DNA from 3 places in the Clostridium sp. JS66 genome. Region 3 is predicted to be linked to each of the others. Evidence: riboswitches for the same ligand, from Rfam matches in the RefSeq annotation. Region 3 holds a riboswitch; each other region holds the start of a gene.

Region 1 (6,748 bases), 1.5 Mb from region 3:
ATTTAAACTCAATTGTTTCTGAATACTTTTATTATTGAAGTTCACCTTTAGCTTTACAGTATCCGAACTATTTACAAGAATAACTCCCTTAGGAACTACTAATTTAACTTCTATTGTATCTTTTCCATATACTTTATTTAAATCTACATATTCTGTATCCAAAGAATTTATATTAGATATTAAATCTTCTTCTCCTGCTATATCCATTTTGTCTTCAATTGGTACTAAACTTTTTACATTCCCTTGATTATTTTGTTGTATTCCAGATTTAACATTTACAGACACAGTTTTAATTTTTTTAACAGGAATAGTTACCTTTAAAGAACTTGGATTAACTGTTACATTTTTTACAATTACACCCGAAGAATCTAATGGTTGAAGTTGTATATTTGCATTTATATCTTTTGAAGCATCTTTAATATTATATCTTGCTGCTAAATATTTTACCCTTTCTACGGATTCCTTAGGTCCACTGATTTCTTTTTCTTTTATAGTAGGCTTAAAAGCATAAAATCCACTTTTAGTATTCCCATCAAAAATCATTTTAACCGGAACAGTTTTTCGTTTTAAATCATCCAAAGTAATTTTAACCCATAGGTTGTCATTATTTGTTATTCTAATATTAGATGGACTACTTTTAACCTCAACAGGTATTTTATTCTCACCTTTTTTAACTGCATAAGAGTTTAAATCCGACACAAGTTTAAAATCGCTTGGCTTTATAGAATAAGTATCTGAAGCACTACCCCTTATAGTTAATGTTACTGTCAAATTATCTCCTTCTATAGGAACCAGATCAGATTTTGCAACCAAATCTTTATTTAAAACCTGTACAGGTACAACAATATGTGTCTCTCTCATAGGATTTTCCACATTAAAAATGTACAACCACAAAACTAAAGAAGCTATTACACAACATATTTTAATAATTACTTGGTGATCTTTGACCTTTTGATCCATTTATTCACCTGCTCCCTAAAGGTTAATTTTGTACTCTGTCTTTTTTTCATTATTCTAATCAGAATATCTTTAAGTCTTTCTTTATTGTAACCCCTTGTTAAATTACCATTTACAGCAAGGGAAACAGTACCTGTTTCTTCGGATACAACTATAATTAACGCATCTGAGTTCTCAGATATACCTAATGCTGCTCTATGTCTTGTACCAAGCTTTTTATTTATATCCTGATTATTAGTTAAGGGTAAAAAGCATCCTGAAGATACTATTCTATCATTCCTTATTATCGTTGCACCATCATGCAGCGGAGTATTAACTACAAAAATATTTTCCAAAAGTGCTGCTGAAACTATTGCATCTATTTTAGTTCCTGTCTTTACTATGTCTTCAAGACCTGTAACCTGCTCTATTATTATCAAGGCTCCTGTTTTACTATTAGATAAATTTTCTATAGAATTAGCAATTTCCGTTATAACCTTTTCCATCTCCTGATCGCTTTCCAATATATGCTTGTCATTAAAAGCTGTTCTGCCTAAACGTTCAAGTGCTCGACGAATTTCTGGTTGAAATATTATTATAAAGGAAAGTAAGCCTATGGTGATTGTTTTAGTTAAGATCCAATTCAGCATAGTTAAATTAAAAAATTTACTGATAGGTATAAGAAGAACTATAAGTATTATTCCTTTTAAAAGCTGCTCAGCTCTGGTTTCTTTTATTAATGTATAAATTTTATAAAAAATATAAGAAACTACTAATATATCCATTACTGATGCTATACTAATATTTCTAATAGAATTGACTACGATATCCAATAGCTCCAACCACATCACCGCCCTAACAAAAATCTATATTTACAATTATACACTATTTAATATTGTTTATATCAAAACCTTAATGGATTTTATAAAATATTAATAAAATTTTTTTATACCATGTATTTTTTTTAAATTCATGGCTATACTACCATTAGCCTAAGTTTTTTATTAAACACGGGGAAACCGGAATTCTTTGGGGTGAATCGTATTTTACGTAGGTTATGCCTTTACCGAACCCGACAGCTAACCCCGTAGGTAACAAGGAGAGGATTTTATTGAGAAAATTTATTTTTTGTATACTATTTTTATTAGTACCAAGTGTTTCACCACTGTTCAATGTAAAAGCTGCTGGTTCTGATAATATAGACTCTACTTTATTTAAAGAACAGGATCAAATTGTTGAAGTTTTTAATTACTCTGGTAGAAAGTTATATGTAACTCAAAAGGATATACACTTAATGGCTCAAGTGGTTTATGCTGAAAGTAATTGTGAACCTTTTGAAGGAAAAGTTGCTGTAGCTTCTGTTATATTAAACCGTTTAAAATATCCTGAATTCCCTAAAACGGTAGAAGAAGTAATAACGCAAAAAAGCGCTTTTTCTTGTGTTAAAAATGGGTCCATTGATGTTGTTCCTGATGAAGATAGTTATAAGGCAGTACTTCAAGCTCTAAAAGGAAATGATCCTACAGGTCAAGCAGTATTCTTTTATAATCCTAAAATAGCTACCTGTAAATGGATGAAAGGTATAAACAAAAAGAACGTTAAAACCATAGGAAACCATGTATTCTTTGTAGTAAATTAGACATATTTTTATTTAGCTAGTAATTTAGCTAAGCACATATATATCCCCACAAATTAAAATTTGTGGGGATAGTCTATTTTAAAGAATCCAAATATGCAACAGCATTTAAAGCTGCTATTTGACCTTGGCCTGCCGATTTTATATATTGATAAGGCTTACCTACACAATCTCCTGCAGCAAAGCACCCTGCAATATTAGTCTTCATGTCTATATCTACTTTAATATGACCATTTTGCATTTCTATACCAGGAACAAGTTGATTTGGTGACACACTATCCTTTAGTACAAAAACTCCATCTGTAATAATGTCTTTGTTCTTCATCATTACATTTTTAACTCTGTCTTCTCCCTTAATCTCTATTGGTTTATCTTTTACTATTTCGATACTATCACTTAAATTGTATTTTCCTTCATACATAGGCACATAGTAAAGCTTACTTGTCAATTCTGCTACATAATTAGCTTCTTCTTCTGCTTCCTTATTGTATCCTATAATGGTAACAGTTTTACCTCGATACAACGGTGCATCACAAGTAGCACAATATCCTACACCTCTACCTAAGAATTCTTCTTCACCTTTTAATGGCTTTGTGTATTCCATACCTGTAGCTAAAATAACAGATTTTGCTTCATACATCTTTTCATTTACCATCAAAGTAAAGTGTGATCCCATTGCATATACAGCATTTATCTTTTCATTTACTATGTCTATATTCATAGCTTCCATGTGCTTTTGGAATTGACCTTTTAACTGTTCACCTGTAACATCATAAAATCCCAAATAGTTATTTACTTTTGGTGCTTTTAGCAGTTTATTACTTAATTCTTTAATCCCAAATAATATAATATTTTTATTTCGGATTTTTGCATTTATAGCAGCTGATAATCCTGCTGGTCCTGTACCTATTATTGCTATATCATATCTATTAGTCATACAATCAACCTCCTTTTGAAAAAAATGACAAATTAACTTTTGCTAATTTGTCATTGCTGTTTCATTCACAATATTAAATATGTTTTTCTATAACACTTTTTATTGCTTCCTTTGGTCTAAATCCTACTAGTGTATCTACTACTTTTCCATCCTTGAATATCATAACAGTTGGTATACTTGCTACCCTATACTGATTTGATGTTACAGGATTTTCATCTACATTCAATTTCAAAAATTCTACTTTATCATTAAGTTCTTCGGAAATTTCATCTATTACAGGAGCTAACATTTTACAAGGTCCACACCAAGAAGCCCAAAAGTCTATAACTACAGGTTTTGAAGATTCCTGAACAGCCTTTGAAAAATCCATATCCTTTATTTCTTGTACCATAACTTATCCCTCCATTTATACCTTATTAAGGTATGCTTTATATTTTAATTTTATGTTATATTTCTTATTTAGTCAATAGTTGTTAATAATGATTATTAATTTGTATAAACTTCTTATTTATTAATTATACTTTTTATTACAGAATTATTATATATTGACTTAGGATATTTATCTACTAATTTTTGAGCATAACTTAATGATTTATCTTTATCTAAGTCCTTATACATAGTAGCTAAAGCGTAAAGTACTGTTTCTTCATAGTCATCCTTTGCATATTTCTCATCATATTCAGTATAATATTTTATAGCATTTTGTGAGTCACTTGATAAATAAAAGCTAGTTCCTAACATATAAATTATGTGAGGATATAAATAATAACCTGCTCCCATTTCATAGGCTTTTGTAAGATTATTTTTAGCATTAGGAAGATCTTGACTATTCATATAGCCATACCCTTTTCCATAAAAGTATTCTACGCCTTCACTTTTTAGTATATTAACACCACTTGAAATAATTTCCTTATCATCATTAGATATATTTTTATCTTTCCATTTTGTATAGTCGTCATATAGATTATCAAAATTTTTACTTTGAACATCACTTTTAATTTTATCTGCTGGAAAAGTTTCCTGCTGAACTTTTTTTGGAGCCTCTTTAGTTGTTTTATTTCCATTATTACTAGATGTTTTTGCTGTATTTACTTTTGATGTTTTTGTATTATGAGATTTAGTTATATTACTTTTTACTTTTTTAAACACAGCTGTAGCTCCAAATGTTAATGCAATTATTAGCAATACACCTATTAAACAATAAATGGCCTTTTTCGTATCAATTTTGTTTTTTATAACTCCACATTTTATTAATACTTTTTTGTTTTCTTTAGCCATACTATTGTTTTTATCTATTTTCATTACATTTTCTATACTATTTATAGCTTTATCATATTGACCCTTTTTTATATAGCAGAAAGCTTTGTAATTATTTACATTAATGTAATTGTAATCACTTTCTGAACATTGTTCCAAAAGGTCTAATGCTTCATTTATATGCAATCCTTTTATAAGTGATATTGCTTTTTCATAAGTATATAATCTACTCTCATCACTTTTGGTACTAGCTAAATATTTTTCAGAAACTCCATCATTATTTATTTGATGATTCATTTTCCAAAGCTTTCGAGCACTATCTATATCTCCCTTTAAATAATGTAACAATCCCTTAAGATTTATAGATGCTGCATTTTTTATATCTAATGATATGCTTTCTTCACATAAATCCATGGCTTTATCTATATAACCACTATTATATTTGTTTGATGCTTTAATATATATTTTCTTAGATTTATCCATATGCTTAAGTTCCCCTTAATGCTATTTTCCTTAGTTAATTGTATATAAAACCTTTCCTTCAGAATTTTTTACTTCCATTGATTTATTTAAGCTTGAATCAAAAGAATAAATAGTCCAATTTTCTATATGAGATTTATTATAGTTATCATCTTCGTATACAGTAACCTTCAAGCTTATGTTATTATTGGATTTTTTTGCTGACATTATTTGCTGTTTTTTATCTGATGTTTCTATAATTGTTGAGACACTTCCTGTACTTACATTTAACATATACAAATTGCCCCCCTTAGAAACAGTTCCTTGTGATGAACCTATTACTACCAATAAGTTTTCATCATCAACCCATTCTATATCTCTAGGTGAAATCTTATTATTTCCTATAACTTCGTAAGTAAAATTATTTCCATTGGTATTCTTTACAAATATTTTGCCTATGCCTTCTTCTGATGCCTCTTCTCCCTTGCCTTCTATACATGCTCTATATGTGCCATTAGTTGAATCTTCCCAAGGAGTACTAAACTTTGGCTTTGTACTTTTATCTAATTGTTCTTTTGCAAATTTAATAGTGCTAGAACTTTTAGTATTTGTGCTTTTAGTTTGAGGCTTTGCTTCCTGCTTTTTTTGGTTAACTTGTTCTGAAGAAGTCTTCTTTTCCGAATCACTTTTTTGAGCAGATGTTGTTTCATTATTTGTTGATGCACTTTTTTCCTTATTTCCTGAGCATCCTGTAAACGCTAATGTTAAAAGCACTGATATTGAACAAGCAATTGTAATTAATCTTTTTTTCTTTAAGTTTTTCATATTAATTTCCTCCTTATTATTGCACAAATATTTTCGATGAATCTTTTTAAAAATAATGCTTAATCTATCTATATTATATACTAAAATGCAGTTTAAAGATAATATTTTAAATATAAAATAAAACCTGATTAGAATAAAAGTTCTAATCAGGTTTTACTTTATATATTAAGTTAAGTAAGCTATCTAAATTAGTTTTCCATTATTAATTGTTTTGCTTTTAATATAGAAGATGCACTCATTGAAAATTCATCTAAACCATACTCTACTAGTGTAGGAATAGCTTTTTCATCTCCAGCCATTTCTCCACACATACCACACCATTTTCCTTCCTTATGAGCAGCTTCTATAGTCATCTTTATAAGCTTTAACACTGCTGGGTGCATTGGATTATAAAGGTATGATATTTTTTCATTCATTCTATCTGCAGCCAAAGTATACTGTATTAAATCGTTAGTTCCTATACTAAAAAAGTCAACGTGTTTTGCAAGCTCATCTGCACACACTGCTGCTGCAGGTATTTCTACCATTATTCCTGTTTCTAATTCTGCATTAAATGCTTTTCCTTCTTTCTTCAATTCTTCCATACATTCACTTAGAATTTCTTTTGCTTGTAAGAATTCTTCTAAAGAAGATATCATTGGGAACATTATTTTCAAATTACCAAAAGCTGAAGCTCTAAGTAAAGCCCTTAATTGAAC
Region 2 (6,748 bases), 310 kb from region 3:
ATCGTATTTTTCACATATATCTAAGACTTTATCAAAATACTCGTAAAAAGGATTTTCTTTTCCGTTTAGTTCCATCCATGCATATATCAAGGCTCCTCCCCTAGATACTATGTTCATAAGTCTTTCATTTCTCTTAAAAACTGCTGCAGTTTCTCTATTTATGCCTGCATGAATAGTCATAAAATCCACACCATTTTGTGCATGTTTTTCAATTACTCCTAAAAGTTCTTCTTCAGTTATATCTTTTAATTCTTTGTCGTAAAATCCTACTGCATCATACATAGGCACTGTACCTATCATAGCAGGTGACATTTCTACTAATTTAGTTCTGAATTCTTCAGTTTTTCCAAAGCAGCTTAAATCCATTATGGCTTCTGCTTTCATTTCTAAAGCTACCTTAACTTTTTCTAATTCATCATCTACACAATTACAATCCTTTGAAATTCCTAAATTTACATTTATTTTAGTTTTAAGTCCTTGTCCTACACCTTCTGGATCTAATGCATTATGATTTTTATTAGCTGGTATTACAACTGCACCCTGCGCAACTAATTCCATTAGTTGCGATGTTTCCATGTTTTCTTTAGCAGCTACTCTCTCCATCTCTTTTGTAATTATGCCTTTCTTAGCAGCATCCATTTGTGTTGTGTAATTCATTTAAAACATCTCCCTTAACATATTTTTCAAAAACTATGTTAAATAAAAAAGGAGGAGATTCTACATCTCCCTCATATTCATCTTTATATAAATAAAAAAATGCAACCTTATAAAGTTGCATTTTAAAACTATATAAAGCTCTTCCCTACGCTGGAATTATCCAGATCAGGTATGAGGGTCAGAACTAACAGTTCTATCTCAGCCTATAACATAGGCCCCCCTAGATTATTTAATTTTTCATGTAAATTATATCATATATGTTTAATTTTTTCAATATTCCAGCTTTGTTAAATTCACACAATTAAATTCGGCCTAATCATTTTATTTTTATATATTTTTTAATCTAATAGAGTAGTATTTAAATACTTAAAAATGAATTTTTGTAAATTTAATCATTCTTAATTTTTCCTCTTATCTATTGAACTTTAAAGGATTACATTATAAAATGAATTATGACAAATTTTTTATACAAAAATAAAATTTATGAGGAATGTATTTATGAAAGATTTTATTATCATTACAGATTCTTGCTGTGATTTACCAATAAGCTATATCAATAATTTAAAAATACCTTATGTCAGTCTGACTTGTAATTGTAAGGGTACGGAAGTATTGGACAATTTTGGTGAAAGTTATCCTTTTAAGGACTTTTATGAAGATATGAGAAAAGGTGAAATACCAAAAACTTCTCAACCTAGTAGCCATGCTTTTTATAACTCTTTTAAAGAAATTTTAGAACTTGAAAAAGATATACTTTATATTGGAGTTTCCAGCGGCTTAAGTGGAACTACTAATGGTGCTCATATAGCCAAGCATATGTTAAAAGAAGAGTATCCTGATTCAAATATTCATATAATTGATATTTTAACAGCTTCTTTAGGACAAGGTATTATGGTTTTACAAGCTTATGAAATGCAGAAATCCGGTAAAACTTTAAAGGAAATTATGGACTATTTAGAAAACGTTAAACACCAGTTAAATACCTATATTATTGTAGATGATATTAATCATTTAAAAAGAGGCGGGAGAATATCTGCAACTTCTGCTTTTGTAGGTATGCTATTAAATATAAAGCCATTCTTGACTATAAGCAATATAGGTAAAGTTTTACCTATAGGAAAAATCAGAGGTAGAAAAAAAGCCTTATCTACTCTTTTTGAAAAATTTATTGAAAGAATAGAAAATCCTGAAGAGCAAATTATAGCAATTTCCCATGGTGATTGCATAGAAGATGCTTTAGCTCTGAAAAAACTTATCTTAAACAAGTTTAAGATCAAGGATGTAATTATAAATTATGTTGGACCTGTAGTTGGTGCTTATGGAGGTCCAGGTGCTCTGGCTTTATTCTTTTTAGGTAAAAAAAGAGAAATTCATGCAAACTAAAATATTAAAATAAAGTACAGGTAATCAAGTGATTCTTAGACTCAGGTGGAGTTTGCTTCTGAGGAATACCCTCTTACCTGAGCAAAAGCTCGTAAAATACCATTTAGGTATTTTACCCATCTGAGCCTTAGAAGAACTTATCCAGGCGCGCAGCAGTGCTTATCCCACACTTGAAGAAGGTGGGGGTATTAGCAATGGTAGCGATCGGATAAAACTTGCCTGTACTTTATTTTTTTACTTTTTATGTAACAAGTAATTAATATTATATATAAATCATTAATTTTCCTAAATAACCATGAATCAACCATAGATGTATTATCAGACTTCTGTTAGAATTAGAAACAAATCGTGCCGAATCTCTAAAATGAGTACGGGGGATCAATTATCTTGGGGTGAATCTTCTATAATAAGAAGTAGGGTGACTCTCAACCCGAACCCGTCAACTAACCTCGGAGGCAAAATGGAGGGATAAATTTTATGATTAACTTAAAAAAAATCAGAAACTTAGTATCAATTGCATCTTTATCTTTAATGATATGTACTCCAGTACAAGCTGCTAGTTATACTGTAACATCTGGAGATTCTCTTTATACTATAGGAAAACTTTTTAATACAACCTATACGTCTATCATGAAAGACAATAATCTTACAAACACAGCAATATATCCAGGAAAAACACTTACTGTTCCCGGATGCATTTACACTGTAAAAAGTGGGGATAGTTTATATCTAATATCACAAAGATATGGTGTGTCCATTTCCGATTTAAGACAAGCTAATAATAAATGGGACAACTATTTAAATATTGGTGATAAGCTTACTTTACCTGGAATAACTTCATTAAATACAACAACAACTTCTGCTACAGCAGTTTCTAATACAACTGCCTCTTATACAGCAAGTGACTTAGATATTCTTTCTAGACTCATAATGGCTGAAGCCCAAGGTGAATCTTACAATGCTAAGGTAGCTGTAGGTGCTGTAGTGTTAAATAGAGTTAAAGACCCTCGTTTTCCAAAAACTATATCTTCTGTAATATACGAAAAATCTGGTGGATATTACCAGTTTACTCCAGTTGCAAATGGATGGATTGATAAGTCTGCATCAGCAGAATGTGTACAAGCTGCTAAGGATGCTCTTAATGGCGTTGATCCATCTAAGGGAGCTTTTTACTATTTTGATGATAGTGCTACTAATCAATGGCTTTGGTCTAAGCCATTAGCTGCTAGAATAGATAAATTGGTATTTGTATATTAAAGTTAAATATAATAAAACACTATTGGTTTATTAGATTTTAATAAACTAATAGTGTTTATTTTTAATTATAAAAATTTAATAAAGTATATTAAAATTTAGTATATTTTAATATTATACTTTGTTTTTTCTAATAGTAACCTCATTTTATAATCCTAATTTCATCACTTTACATCCCTTGCTTAATTTCATTATATTAATAAATCAATAAGTTGACACAGAAATTTTCAATTAATTTTCTATATGATCTGTTTAAAATATCATTTACATTTCTTTAATTTAATTATATCATATAAGTGTAATCGTTTTATAGAAAATATATTAAATTAAAAATTATTAGAAAATTTATAAGAATAAATACTTGAATTGAAAAGAGGTATTTTTAATGGACTTAAGTTCAATAGATTTTATGGATTTACACAATCATACTCTTTGGTCAGATGGAATTCACTCTCCAGAAAAAATAATTGAAAATGCTATAGAACATAACTTAACTGCAATAGGTATATCTGATCACTTTCAAACTGATAAATGTAATTCTGTACTTATAGAAAACTTAGGACGCTATATAGAAAACTTAGAAGGTTTAAAATTAAAATATAAGAACAATATAAAAATATATTCTGGAATTGAAATATGTATGAATAAGGACTTATGCGATTTAAATAATTTACCCTATGATCTATTTAATAAGTTAGATTATGTTCTTTTAGAATATATAGACTACTTTAAAAATAGTGTAAAACTTAGTGAATTAGATAAATACACAAAACATTTAAAATGCAATATTGGTTTGGCACACACCGATTTGCTTCGCTTATATAAAAATTATGGATTGAATTTTTTAATAAGCAAATTAAAAGAAAACAATCTATTCTGGGAACTAAATGTAAATGAAGGTTACGAGTATTTTGATGAAATAGTAAAATCCATAGATACTTGGAAAACTAAACGATTATTTAAACATTTGAAAAAAAATGATATAAAAATATCTGTTGGTTCTGATACTCATTGCCTTGATTATTATGATATAAGAAAGCTTAAAATAGGAAATATGTTATCCAAACATAAGTCTATTAAAATTTTAAAATATGATTGTTCTATTTCAAGGGCTATGGGATTTGGTAATAGTATAACAGGTCCTTATGGTATATGAAATTTTTTCAATGTTCTTATTAATTTCCCTTAGACAAAAAAGCTTAGAAGTTTTTCTAAGCTTTTTTGTCATCTTTTTTTCAAATACAAAATATGCTATTATTATCGTACTTATAAAAAAATACAATATCAAATCAAACACAAATTAATATTTTAATTCCTCAAAATTGTTCAACAAATGAATGTTTGCATTTATAAAATTGTTACTATGTAAATTAAAATAGAAATTTACTAATACTTGACTATGGAATGTTGTAAAAATTATAGTATTATATATTTATTTCTTTAATATTTCTCTAAATTAGCTATTTTTATCGTTATATCATATATTTTTTGATTTTAAAACTACGCCAAACACTGGAAAATGTGATATGATATTATATAATATGAAATTCTTATATCCATTAATTTTTAGTTGCTCAATTCAGAAATTAATTAAGCTATTACATTTTAGTACATTTGGTATTTGTGATGGGGGGGAAATATCTTGAAAAAAGATATTATTAAAACATGGACAAGGAACTAGAAAGATTAATGAACGACTATGGCGATGATGTACTAAGAATTGCTTACATGTACCTTAAGGACAAGTATTTAGCTGAAGATGTTTTTCAAGAAGTATTTATAAAAGTCTATAAGAATTTTTACAAGTTTGAAAAGAGAAGTAGTGAAAAAACATGGATTATGACTATTACCATGAATGCCTGCAAGGATATATTAAGAAATTCATGGTTTAAGAGGGTATTTGCATTTGACTATACTGACAACCCTTCAATAGCTGACAATTATGTAGATGCTAATATAGACAATAAGGTTATTAATTCAATTCAATATGAAAAATTATTAAATGAAGTTATGAATTTGCCTCATAAATATAAAGAGCCTATACTACTTTATTATTACGAGGAATTATCTACTACGGATATAAGTAAAATTTTAAATGTACCAGAAGCAACGATTCGTAGTCGGCTTTTTCGTGCTAGAAAAATGTTAAAATTTAATATAGATGGGAAGATTGAATATGAAGGATAATATGGAATATTTTAAAGAGGCATCAAATTTGCTCCTTAAAGACATTTATGCTACTGAAAAATTAAAAAAAATGACTTTAGAAAAATGTAAAAGTAAAAAAAAGAATAGGATAAAACCTATACTTGCTACGGCAGCTTCTGCAGCTTTTTTAATAATCGGATTTACATATAATTATTTCTTTAATAATTCAACTATACCTCGTAATTACGTAGATAATAATGAGCAACAGTATAAAAACTCTAATGATAGTGGAAAAATTAAAGAAGGCTCAAAAACAAAAAGTAATAATGATTTAGCTAAATCAGTAAATGATTCTTCAAAAAATAAAGATAAATCTGGTACATCCGCTAATAATAAACCAGATGATAAGACAACTAAAAGCAGCACCAATACTGCCAATTCAGTAGATAGCATTGCTGATTCCAAGAGTTCAAGTGGTACTTCTACATCTGGAAACTCAACGCAAAACTCTTTGACACCAAGTGAAAATTTTAGTGGTAAAGAATCCTATAAGGGACTTCAAGGTATAGCTTCACCACAGAAAAACTTAGATATGGCAACTGCTGAAAAATATTTTGAAAGTAAGATCATAACTCCATCTTATGTTCCAGATGGTTTTAATCTTACAGATATATCAATTCCAGATGCAAAATTGAAATGTATTAAATTAAAATATAGCTCAGATTCCTCATATTTTGAAATATATGAGAGCAAAAATATATCCAATTTAGACGGATCTAAAACTGTATATATAAATAGTAATAAAGCTTATATTAATTATATGAAAGACAGTAAATCTGCCACTACACAAATAGTATGGATAAACAATAATGTACAATATTATTTATCCAGTACTTTGCCAGAAGATTCGTTGATAAATATAGCTAAATCTATTAATTAAAAAAATATAAAAGTTTTTGAAACATTTTATATTATGGTTACGTCTAATTTAATATACGGAGGAAGCTCTATATATTTATATTTTAATAGGGTATATTTCTTGTACCCTATTAAAATGGCGTTTGACAAATTTAGAATTTTAAAAGTACATTTATTTTTTATTTAATTAACTAAAGGATTATTTTCAGGGAGGTCCCATTAATGAGAAAAAAATTTTTAATATCCACGTGTATTGCTTTGGGCATAGGTTTAGTATACATGCCATTCAAAGTAAGCGCTGCAGTTTTGTCCAAAAACACAAATTCTATTGAAGCAAAGACATATTCTATAATTTATAATAAAGTTAATTTTCATACTATATCACAAG
Region 3 (6,748 bases):
TTCTTGATGAAATAAATTCAATGGAAATATCTATGCAGGCAAAACTTTTAAAAGCCATTGAAAATCAGGAAATACGAAGAATTGGTTCTACAGAAAGCATAAAAGTAAATGTTAGAATAATTTCAGCAGTAAATAAACCTCCATTAGAATCTATTATTGAAAATAAACTCAGAGAAGATCTTTTTTATAGAATTGGAGTAATTCAAATAAACTTACCCAATTTGAAGGACAGAAAAAATGATATTGAATTTTTATCAGAACATTTTATAAGGGAATATAATAAAAAAATGAAAAAATCTATTATAGGTCTTGATGAATCTGTTAAAAAAATATTTAAGAATTATAATTGGCCTGGAAACATAAGAGAATTAAAGAACGTTATAGAATCTTGTTTTAACTTAACCTATGATAATATTATAAAAGTAGATGATTTACCTGATTACATGTTTTCTATAAAAAGAGATACTCTCAATATCCCTGACATTATAACTTCTGAAAAATCTCTAACAGAACTTATTGAAAACTATGAAAAAGATATAATTGAATATGCTATGAAAAACTCTCATAATATAACAGAAGCAGCAAAAATTCTTAAAATATCTAGACAAGCTCTTAATTATAAACTATCAAAATATAATATGAAAAAGTAAAGCGAAAAATTTTTTGCTTTTAGCAAAAAATTTTTCACTTCTTTAAAAAGAAATTACTATATTTTAAGCTTTTTTATATTGGCATAAATTTTGCTTTTGATATAATTAGTAAATTAGAAGGAGATGATCATTATGATAAAAAATGTAATAGTAAGAAAACCAAGTAAAAATTTTGCAGATGGAATAACTGCTTCAAACCTAGGTAAACCTAATTATGAGAAAGCATTAGAACAACATACACAATACATTGAAGCATTAAAAAAATGTGGTTGCAATGTTACTATACTTGATGCTGATGAAAGATATCCAGATTCAACATTTGTAGAAGATGTAGCAATTGTAACTGAAAAATGTGCTATAATCACTAAACCAGGTGCACAATCAAGAAAAGGAGAAGAAAAAGAAATCATTGATGTACTTAAAAAGTTCTATAACAACATAGAATTTTTATCTGGTAATGCATGCTTAGATGGTGGAGATATATTAAGATTTGAAAATCATTTTTATATAGGCCAATCAAAAAGAACAAATGCAGAAGGTGCAAAACAGTTTACAAAAATATTAAATAAATATGGCTATACAACTTCAACAGTACCTGTTAAAAAAATACTACATCTTAAAACAGGCATAGTTTATTTAAAAGAAAGTACATTTATTGGAACCGGTGAATTTATCGATAATGATACTTTTAAAGACTTTACAGTTATAGATGTAGATAGTAAAGAAGCATATTCAGCAAACTGCATATTGATAAATGATAATGTTATAATTCCAAAAAACTTTCCAAATTCAAAAAAGGCTTTAATAAATGCAGGTTATAAAACTATTGAAGTCGAAATGTCTGAGTTTGAAAAAATGGATGGTGGCCTTACATGTCTTTCACTAAGAATACCTGTAGATAATTCTAAGTAAAAAAATAGATGTGGCATACTTTACATCCTGTGTTATATAAAAGTCATCATCCGACTAATATAAATACACTTTAGGTAATAAGTATGCCAAACTATTAATATTATATTTCTCAACTATTTAAGGTACTAATAGTAACGAATTATATATTACTCCACTATTTAATGTAAAAATATTTGATCACATTTCCTATTTAATTTTTTGCTTTTCTATACTTTTACCTACTTTATGAGAAAATGCCAATTTCAATAAAACAGGAGTTATAATTGTAGTTAATATTACAACAATTAAAGTTGGAAGAAATACTTTTTCTGAGATTATTCCCTTCTGTAGACCTATATTAGCAGTGATTATAGCTACTTCACCTCTTGAAATCATACCAGTTCCAATTTGAACAGCCTCACTCTTACTCATCTTAAGAAATCTTGCAGCAGCACCACATCCTACTACTTTTCCAATTACTGCTACGATAAACATCACTAAAGTTATAAAAAGCACTTCCATATTTAATCCCTTTAAATTTGCTTCTATTCCAACACTTGCAAAGAATATGAGAGATAAAAATCCAGATGAAATTGCTTTAACATTTCTCTCCAAATATTCCTTATGAGAAATTGATGAAAACATAAGTCCACATATATATGCACCAGTAATAGCTGCAATACCTAAACTTTCAGCAATATATGCTATGAATATAGCAAAGGCTATAGAAAACGTAAGAAATTCTCTACCAGGTTTTACATAACTTATAAATTTATTTATATATTTAGGTAAATATATCACTCCAATTATAGAAAATAAACAAAATAAAACTATTTTTATAAACACATATATAATTGATAATGTTCCTAACACTCCAGCACTTGAACCAGAAGTTTGTGCTACTGCAAGAACTATAGATATAAGTATAAGCCCCAAAATATCATCTATTACAGCTGCTCCAAGAATATTTATGCCTGCCCTTGTATTAAGCTTTCCAAGTTCTTTAAGAGTTTCTACAGTAATACTTACACTGGTAGCTGTTAAAATAACTCCTACAAATACATTTTCCCAAAAATTATTAAAAAACATATATGCACTTAGAGTTCCAAATACAAGTGGAAGTACTATGCCTGCCACTGCTATTATAAATGAAGACAATCCTGCTTTTTTAAATTCTTCTACATTAGTTTCAAGTCCTGCAAGAAACATAAGCATAATCACTCCAAGATTTGAGAGCAACTTAATATTATCATCATACTGAACAATATTTAATACTACTGGGCCAAGTATTACACCAGCAATCAATGCCCCTAAAACTTCAGGCATTTTTAATTTTCTACTTATTATACCTCCTATTTTTGTAAATATAAGAATTAATACTATACTCAATAATGTTTTTTCCATGTTTACCTCCTTAAATAACAAAAAAAAGTGAAAAGTCCCCCATAAAGGACTTTCCACCCCAAAAGTCAAATTCTCTTGAAATCAAATAAAAATTTGTTCAACCGAAAATAAACAGCTAATACTTAGCTATAAATATACAATTTTAATAATAAGCATTATATCATATTTAAAAATGTTTTGCAATTTTTTATTATAATGTCCTAAACTAGTCATAATTAAATTGTATATAATTTTTTATGCTGTTATCATATAATTATAAATATATATTACTTTTACATTGCAATAATATTCACAAATAATTTATTTAATATACTTTTAAACTTATATTTAATTTAATAGCATCAACATATATAAATATGAATACATTAGTAATATATACATATTGACATAAATATGTTATAATGATATGGTTATATACACAGGGTCATGAAAATAGAATATTCGTACCGCTGAATCAATTTGAACGGGAGAACCAATTTTTGGGGTGAATCTTGCCAATATTAGCAAGTAGGGTTATTCTTCAACCCGAATCCGTCAGCTAATCTCGTAAGCGTTGGAGAGAAGTTTTGGTATACAGAATAGTATATTTTGCGTGCCAATAAATAGCAATGCTTTATAAGCTGCAGATACTTCTCTGCAGCTTTATTATTTTTTTGAGTAATTAAGATGGAGGTTTTATGACAAATGTTTTTTAATTCATATTGTCTAATGCCCAAAAAAGCAATGTTATATTTAAAGGGGGATCATTATAATGAATACAAGCAGCTATAAATTAGACGATAATTATTGCATCAAAATTTATCAATATAAAGTATATGTTGACTATTCTAATAGCTGTGCAAAAATAGTTAACTTTCACCATATATCAGTTCAAAATATAAATAGAATTGTACACTTTGCTGCTAAAGAAAACTTAGGAAAAGTTGTTTGCAACTGTGATGCTAATTCTTTTGAAAACTTTGTTAACGCTAAGTTTCATCTAGAAGGCAAAATAGATGGCTATTTTCAAGGTGAAGATGCATTTTGTATGTCTTATTTTATAAGAAGTAATAGAAAGCTTCATAAGGGTTTAAATAAGGAAAATCTATTCCTAGTGGAAAGTTTAAATGCTGGAAATAGTTTTGTATATAACAATAATTTCAAATATCAAATAAGAGATGCAAAGGAAAGTGATGCAAAAGAAATAGCCGAATTATTTTCCAATACATTTTTTACATCTCCTTCTCTTGTTTATGATGAAGATTATTTAAAGAAAACTATGAATAAAAAAACTTTATACAAGGTTGCTGTTGACAATGGAAAAATAATTGCTGTAGCTTCAGCAGATTTGGACAACGCAAACTTAAATGCTGAAATAACTAACTGTGCAACCTATCCAAAATATAGATGCAAAGGTATATTATCAAATATTATATATTCTTTAGAGTCAGACCTTAAAAGTATGGGATTTATTTGTTTGTATAGTTTAGCTAGATCAATAAGTCCTGGTATTAATCTAGTTCTAAGCAAACATGGTTATAAATTTAGAGGTAGATTAATAAATAATTGTAATATATGTGGCAGCTTTGAAGATGTGAATATTTGGGTGAAAAATATCAATAATGACTCAATTAATACACTTTCATTGTAATAAATATTATTTACTTTTTAATAAATCTTTAATGTTGTACAATTAAAGCAGTCCTATATAGTAGATCTACTAAAAACTAATGATAAGTTTTCAGTAGATCTTTTAATTTCACCTTGAATTTTAGTTTTAAATTATTTACTCATAAAAATTATATTTCATTCCTATTTCAAAAATCATATTTGTAATTATTTTAAATCAAATTTTTATGTGTATCTGTACTCTTCCTTCTGTGCTTCTTTCAGCTTCTTGGAAAATTTTTAATGTACTTTCTGCATAATCTCCTAAAAGCTTTTTACTCATTTCAAAATCTATCCATTCAATTACAACTGGTAATTCTATATCTGTAGTTAAGCAGTCCCAAAGAGCATCTAAATTTTCTCCATAATACTCTGGAAACCCTAATTCCTTTTTTAGAACGTTATGTAAAACTTTCTTATCTATAAGTGTACTTCCTTCTAATATCACTTTATTCAAACTTTTCACCTCATTAAATCTAAATTATTTTCCATTATATAAGCACTTGAAGGTTTTATAATGATCCGAGGTTGAATAAATTAATCCATCGTTGGAATAAAGTATCCTATCTGCTCCTCTATGTCCTCCATTATAATTTATATCACACTCACGCCAAACTCGTTTTGGAGCATCTGGCAAAGACTTTTCTGCATTGGTAAAAATATCTCCTCCTATACTTTTACCAGGCGCTACTTTATCCAGATCTTTTCCTGGATTCCACCCAAGTTTTGTTGCCTGTGACTTAGTTATAAAATTATCAGGAAGATGCCCATTTTTATGAATATAATCAGCAACCCCTTGAAAATCATTAATTACTTTCTTGTTTTTGATATTTTCTGTCTTTACATTTTCAATTTTTGTGCTTTGTTTTTCTTTTGTAACATTTTTATTGGTTGATACACAGCCTATTAAGTTTATACTAATAAATAAAAAAAGAAAAACAGAACAAATTTTTTGCATAAAATTATTTTTCATATCATTCATACCTTTCTATTCATTATAATTCTATATTTTAATAGAAATAATTACTATTTTATTATCTCAAATATAATAAAAAAAGCAATACAAACCCAAAACAAAGACTATGCATATAAGAAAGTTTGTCTTTCTTAATATACACAGCCTTCATTTTTAAGCATTCCTTTAAAAAACTATGCAGATGATTTATCTAATACTTTTTCAATAAATATGCTTATAAGCTTCGGATCAAATTGGATACCTGCATTTACTTTTAATTCTTTTATAGCAACTTCTTCTGGTAGAGCACTTCTATAACTTCTTTCACTTATCATGGCATCATAAGAATCTGCTATGGTTATAATTCTTGATTGAAGCGGTATTTCCTCTCCCTTTAATCCCTTTGGATATCCTCTTCCATCCCATCTTTCATGATGAGCTAGTACATATTCAGCCATTTCTCCCATATCATTTACTGTATTAAGTATTCTATATCCTATTTCAGGATGCTTTTCTATTTGTTGTCTTTCTTCAACTGTTAATCTTCCTGGTTTGTTCAATATATTTTCCTCTATAGCTATTTTACCTATATCATGAAGCAATCCAACAGTTTTAAGTTCTTTAATTTCATCTTCAGGCAAACCAAGGACTTTCCCCATATTCTCACATAAAGTAGAAACCCTATGAGAATGCTGTTCCTCTCTTTTATTTTTCTCATGAAGAGTAGTAATTATAGCACTTACAGTTTTTCCTCTCATACTTGGACTATCAAAAAGCTTTTTTTTGTACATATAATCTTCAGCTCTCTTTAAAATTTCTGATATATCTATACTCATATCTTTCTTGATTTCATAGCCAAAGGAAATAGATATATCAACAGCACCTATTTTTTCATTTGAGGCCATACTTTTAATACGTTTAAGAACTTGTTCCGTTCCATGCTCACCTGTATTAGACATCAAAATTACAAACTCATCTCCTCCAAGTCTGGCAATAACATCACTAGATCTACAACCATTAGTTAAGACCTTAGAAACTTTTTTAAGTAATTCATCCCCTACACCATGTCCTAAAGAATCATTTACAAGCTTTAGTCCATTAACATCTGCCATAATGATAGTTAATGGTAAGTTTTCTTCTTTATCTAATCTTTTCAATTCCTGTTCAAAAAACCTTCTATTATAAAGACCAGTTAATTGAT

Evidence for each region. A riboswitch is a leader RNA that binds a small molecule or an ion and turns the genes downstream of it on or off. The one in region 3 is predicted to bind cyclic di-AMP.
Region 1: it holds a riboswitch for cyclic di-AMP, as region 3 does, so the genes downstream of both, Q6H37_RS28190 (cell wall hydrolase) here and ablB (putative beta-lysine N-acetyltransferase) in region 3, are expected to answer to the same signal.
Region 2: it holds a riboswitch for cyclic di-AMP, as region 3 does, so the genes downstream of both, Q6H37_RS22490 (LysM peptidoglycan-binding domain-containing protein) here and ablB (putative beta-lysine N-acetyltransferase) in region 3, are expected to answer to the same signal.

The regions. Positions count from the first base shown of each region.
Region 1 covers NZ_CP131467.1:6,087,372-6,094,119, forward strand. The annotation lists gene Q6H37_RS28180 (YbbR-like domain-containing protein) at 1-960, opposite strand, end outside; gene cdaA (diadenylate cyclase CdaA) at 930-1,778, opposite strand; cyclic di-AMP (ydaO/yuaA leader) riboswitch at 1,916-2,045, shown strand; gene Q6H37_RS28190 (cell wall hydrolase) at 2,048-2,575, shown strand; gene Q6H37_RS28195 (NAD(P)/FAD-dependent oxidoreductase) at 2,649-3,509, opposite strand; gene trxA (thioredoxin) at 3,583-3,900, opposite strand; gene Q6H37_RS28205 (tetratricopeptide repeat protein) at 4,014-5,249, opposite strand; gene Q6H37_RS28210 (DUF4652 domain-containing protein) at 5,280-6,050, opposite strand; gene ptsP (phosphoenolpyruvate--protein phosphotransferase) at 6,239-6,748, opposite strand, start outside.
Region 2 covers NZ_CP131467.1:4,883,076-4,889,823, forward strand. The annotation lists gene thiC (phosphomethylpyrimidine synthase ThiC) at 1-657, opposite strand, end outside; TPP riboswitch at 783-889, opposite strand; gene Q6H37_RS22485 (DegV family protein) at 1,156-2,040, shown strand; cyclic di-AMP (ydaO/yuaA leader) riboswitch at 2,380-2,513, shown strand; gene Q6H37_RS22490 (LysM peptidoglycan-binding domain-containing protein) at 2,518-3,297, shown strand; gene Q6H37_RS22495 (CpsB/CapC family capsule biosynthesis tyrosine phosphatase) at 3,680-4,450, shown strand; gene Q6H37_RS22500 (sigma-70 family RNA polymerase sigma factor) at 4,960-5,481, shown strand; gene Q6H37_RS22505 (DUF4367 domain-containing protein) at 5,471-6,382, shown strand; gene Q6H37_RS22510 (protease complex subunit PrcB family protein) at 6,583-6,748, shown strand, end outside.
Region 3 covers NZ_CP131467.1:4,569,737-4,576,484, forward strand. The annotation lists gene Q6H37_RS21185 (sigma-54 interaction domain-containing protein) at 1-650, shown strand, start outside; gene Q6H37_RS21190 (dimethylarginine dimethylaminohydrolase family protein) at 783-1,562, shown strand; gene Q6H37_RS21195 (cation:proton antiporter) at 1,749-2,945, opposite strand; sodium ion sensor (DUF1646 type) at 2,993-3,048, opposite strand; cyclic di-AMP (ydaO/yuaA leader) riboswitch at 3,383-3,513, shown strand; gene ablB (putative beta-lysine N-acetyltransferase) at 3,697-4,575, shown strand; gene Q6H37_RS21205 (barstar family protein) at 4,771-5,049, opposite strand; gene Q6H37_RS21210 (ribonuclease domain-containing protein) at 5,074-5,565, opposite strand; gene Q6H37_RS21215 (HD domain-containing phosphohydrolase) at 5,742-6,748, opposite strand, start outside.